One region of the Neobacillus pocheonensis genome, then DNA from elsewhere that is predicted to be linked to it. Evidence: riboswitches for the same ligand, from Rfam matches in the RefSeq annotation. Region 1 holds a riboswitch; the other holds the start of a gene.
What was found. Region 1 has a riboswitch for cobalamin ahead of metE (5-methyltetrahydropteroyltriglutamate--homocysteine S-methyltransferase). Riboswitches for the same ligand answer to the same signal wherever they lie in the genome.
Positions count from the first base shown of each region.

Region 1 (2,208 bases):
GATGAAATCAAGACCAATCCCTGAGACAGGTAATTGAGATAGTTCTTCATATGCTGATAATCCTTCAAAATAGGTTTGTAACATGATTTGTGCAGCGGGTACTTCGGCTGCTAATTGTTTGTAAATTTCTTGGACTAGTTTTACATCATCTGCTGTTAAAGATAGGACTAGTGCCGGTTCTTCCACTTGAATCCACTCTGCTCCTGCTTCGACAAGCTGCTGGAATACTCTTGCATAGAGCGGTAAGAGTTTTAAGATAAACAATGCTTTGGATTTGCTATCGTATCCTTTTGCTAGTTTCACAAAAGTGAACGGACCGATAATGGTCGGCTTCGTTATAAGACCTAATTCTTCTTTAGCTTCTGTAAAATAATCTAACAAGTAGTTTTTCGTTAGTTGTAAGGATTGGCCTTCAAATTCAGGCACGATGTAGTGATAGTTAGTGTTAAACCACTTTGTCATTTCACAAGCGATTACATCTTTTGCCCCACGTGCCATGGCGTAATACGTAGTTAGATTGACTTCTTCACCTGTCCATTTATAACGATTTGGAACCAATCCAAACATGGTTGCTTGGTCAAGCATACGGTCATAAAAGGTAAAATCCCCAACGGTTAGGTATTCTAAGCCTAATGATTGCTGGCGCTTCAAATTATTCAAGCGAATTGTTTTCATCTCGGCAATAAATTGCTCCTCTGATTTCGCACTCTTCCAAAAAGATTCAACACAACGTTTCCACTCACGGTTTTCTCCAATGTACGGGTAACCAATGACTGTACTTACTAAGTTCATGCTTCATTCCTCCTTTTAAATTTACAAACTACCAAACACAAAAAAGCCATCTCCACAAAATGGAAATGGCTCTACAATCAAGTTATAGGTATGCTAATAAAAACTGCATAAACATCGCTGCTCATAACTCGTTTGTCGTACAAATGAATGTCACCACCTATTTCCTCGTAGGTATTTGGTGTGTACTAGAATTTGGCAGGTCTCCTGGCTTATCATCATGGCTCCTCACACCTTCCCATCCTTAGACAGTGGTATTTGTGATTCACTCCGATTTACAGTTGCGGGACAGCGACGGAATTACACCGTTCTTCCCTTTTAAGCCAAGCATTTGCTTGGCACCAATTCTTACACGATATGGAATTTTCAATAACTATATCATATTACTAATATGAAGTATATAATTTTCCATTCAAAAAATAAGACCAACTCACATTCTGTGAATTAGCCTTTGTGAAGTATTAACTTATCGCTGCTTTTCGGAATTCTGTCGGGGATAGACCTGTTACCTTCTTAAACACGCGGCTAAAATAGTTCGGATCCTTATACCCGACCGAATAACAGATTTCCTTTAAACTTTTTCCAGAGTCGGTCATTTCGGTTTTGGCATGCTTGATTCGAATTTCTGTCAAGTAATCGATAAATGTCATCCCAAACCGATCTTTAAATAGTTTACTAAAATAAAACGGACTCAGTTCCACATATTCCGCTGCAGATTCAAGCGTAATCGCCTCGGCATAATGCTTTTCAATATAGTCCTTTGCCTTATGCAGCATTCCCTTTGCATGATTGTTGCGCCAAGCCTGAACTTGCTGCACGACCGCAAGCAAATGCTGTTTCCCTTTTTCAAAAATAAACGTGATATCTTCTGACTCATCGATGCTGGGAGTCCGATCATAGTTGATACCAAGATCATGAAGCATTCGAGAAATGAGAATAAACAATTCATCAAAAGATTTTTTTACCATTTGAACCTTTAAATCTTTATTCGCTTCCAGCTTGGTCACAAACGAATCAAAAATGAACAGCACCTGATTGATATCGCCTTGGCGAACGGTATCTAACAACTTTTTTTCAATCTCAAGATACACGGATTCTGAAGGTATTTCAAATGCATCTCCTTGCTTGTCGCAAAATGAATACTTACGGTTAGCCGTTTTAGCAAGCTGTTCCATTGCCAGGACTGCTTCGTGATAGGATTTATTAAGCTCCTGGGCATGGGCGTGGGGGTGACCGATTCCAATCCGTAATTCTCCTGGAAAGCTTTCTTTTTTGAAAAAACTTATCAAATTTTCACAGATTAATTGAGCATTCGTTTTGAAATGGAGTTTTTCCGATGTCAGGAATAACACCGGCACTTGCGTGTCCATTATCGGTCCAATCATGATTTCATGCTTTTTCACGACAGATTTAAGGGTT
Region 1 covers NZ_JBCNAD010000018.1:37,475-39,682, forward strand. The annotation lists gene metE (5-methyltetrahydropteroyltriglutamate--homocysteine S-methyltransferase) at 1-792, opposite strand, end outside; cobalamin riboswitch at 970-1,150, opposite strand; gene ABES02_RS08855 (response regulator) at 1,251-2,208, opposite strand, start outside.

Region 2 (2,208 bases), on a different contig from region 1:
GATTTACGTGAATATGGCATCGGGGCACAAATTTTAAGAGATCTCGGAATTAGAAAAATGAAGCTGTTAACGAATAACCCCCGTAAAATAAAAGGGCTAAAAGGTTATGACCTTGAGGTTGTTGAAAGAGTTCCACTGCAAATGGAAATGAGAAAAGAAAATGCTCAGTATTTAAAAACAAAGCATGATAAACTGGGGCATCTTTTTCATTTTTAAAGAGCAGAAATAAAAATAAATCATTGGAGGAATTAGCATGGGACATATGTTTGAAGGAAATTTAGTCGGATCAGGATTGAAAATTGGAATCGTTGTCGGACGGTTTAATGAGTTTATTACCAGTAAATTATTAAGTGGAGCACAAGATGCATTAAAACGTCATGGTGTCAGCGAATCTGATGTAGACGTAGCTTGGGTCCCAGGAGCATTCGAGATTCCGTTAATTGCTAAAAAAATGGCGGCAAGCAAAAAATATGATGCGGTTATCACACTAGGTACCGTTATTCGCGGTTCTACTCCACATTTTGACTATGTTTGTAATGAAGTGGCAAAGGGTGTTTCGCGTATAACTTTAGATAGCGGCATTCCAGTTATTTTTGGCGTATTAACAACCGATTCGATTGAACAAGCTATTGAACGAGCTGGTACAAAGGCTGGCAATAAAGGCTGGGAAGCGGCTGCTGGAGCTATTGAGATGGCTAATTTATGCAGAACAATTGAAGCATAAATTACCATTTTCATGGTGATTAATTAAAGTTATTGCAAAAAAACATATACATTTTATTAATCTTTCCTTATAATCATAACTAACAAAAAATATTCATAAATTTAGGTGTTACAATCTTTTTTTAAGATGATAACTTAAAAGGGAAGTTGGTTAAAAGCCAACGCGGTCCCGCCACTGTAAATGGGAGCAACCTATAGAAAGTCACTGTCAATCGATGGGAAGACATAGGGAGCGCTTGAACCATGAGCCAGGAAACCTGCCTATCTTTTCATACGCCAATAAACCTACGAGGATAGGGAGGTGTGGACGACTAGTCTCTGTTACTTAATGGAAGTAATTATACTAATCATACCAACATCCTCAATGACTGGGGATGTTTTTTTGTGTATCAGAGGAAGCAAAGCTTAGGCGTAAGCGAAAGTTATTTTTTGTTAAAAGAATTCATTATAATAAGTTTAAGGGGAATGAATATGAAAAAACTGTATTCGATTTTGGTCGTAATATTATTATCGTTAGGGGTTCTAGCTGGCTGTGCTGAACAGAAGGAACAGGGCAAAGAGGAAAACAAAACGGATGTAGTGAAGAAATCAGAGGAAGTCGCATTTCCAGTAACCGTAACAGATGCATTAAAAAATAAAGTTATTATCGAAAAGAAACCCGAAAAGATTGTCTCATTAATGCCAAGTAATACGGAAATTGCTTTTGCTTTAGGTCTTGGTAAAGAAGTGGTCGGTGTTTCTGACTTCGACAATTACCCAGAAGAAGCCACAAAAAAGGAGAAAATTGGCGGACAGGAAATTAATTTAGAAAAAATTATCTCCCTACAGCCAGATTTAGTTCTAGCCCATGCTTCGACAGCCCATAATTCCCAGGATGGGATTAAACAATTGAAAGATGCTGGAATCCAGGTGGTAGTTGTCAATGATGCCCAAAATTTTGAACAGGTGTATGATTCCATTGAAATGATCGGAATTGCTTCTGGCGAGAAAAAGAAAGCGGATGAAATGATTAAAGGCATGAAGGATAAATTGGCCGAAATCAAAGCAAAAGCAGAGAAAATTAAAGAAAAGAAAAAAGTCCTTGTTGAAGTTTCACCAGCACCGGAAATTTATTCACCTGGGAACAATACATTTATGAATGATATGCTTAGTACGATTCATGCAGAAAATATCGTAAATGATCAAGAAGGCTGGATTAAAATTGATCAGGAAGCGATGATTAAACGAAATCCAGATACGATTATTACTACATATGGATACTATGTGAAAAATGCCTCAGATCAGGTATTAAGCCGAAAAGGCTGGGAAAGTGTCAATGCAATTAAAAACAAGCAAGTAATCGAAGTCGATTCGGACCGTGTGACCCGCTCAGGTCCAAGGATAGTTGAAGGAGTAGAGGAACTTGCAAAGGCTATCTATCCGGAAATTTTTAAATAATAAGTATTTTGCCTTTTGTGTGTCAGGAGTTTTCCTTCTAATCTCGAT
Region 2 covers NZ_JBCNAD010000048.1:27,607-29,814, reverse strand. The annotation lists gene ABES02_RS24780 (bifunctional 3,4-dihydroxy-2-butanone-4-phosphate synthase/GTP cyclohydrolase II) at 1-216, shown strand, start outside; gene ribH (6,7-dimethyl-8-ribityllumazine synthase) at 254-724, shown strand; cobalamin riboswitch at 811-1,002, shown strand; gene ABES02_RS24770 (ABC transporter substrate-binding protein) at 1,195-2,160, shown strand; gene ABES02_RS24765 (FecCD family ABC transporter permease) at 2,126-2,208, shown strand, end outside.
Region 2: another riboswitch for cobalamin. It lies ahead of ABES02_RS24770 (ABC transporter substrate-binding protein); the one in region 1 lies ahead of metE (5-methyltetrahydropteroyltriglutamate--homocysteine S-methyltransferase).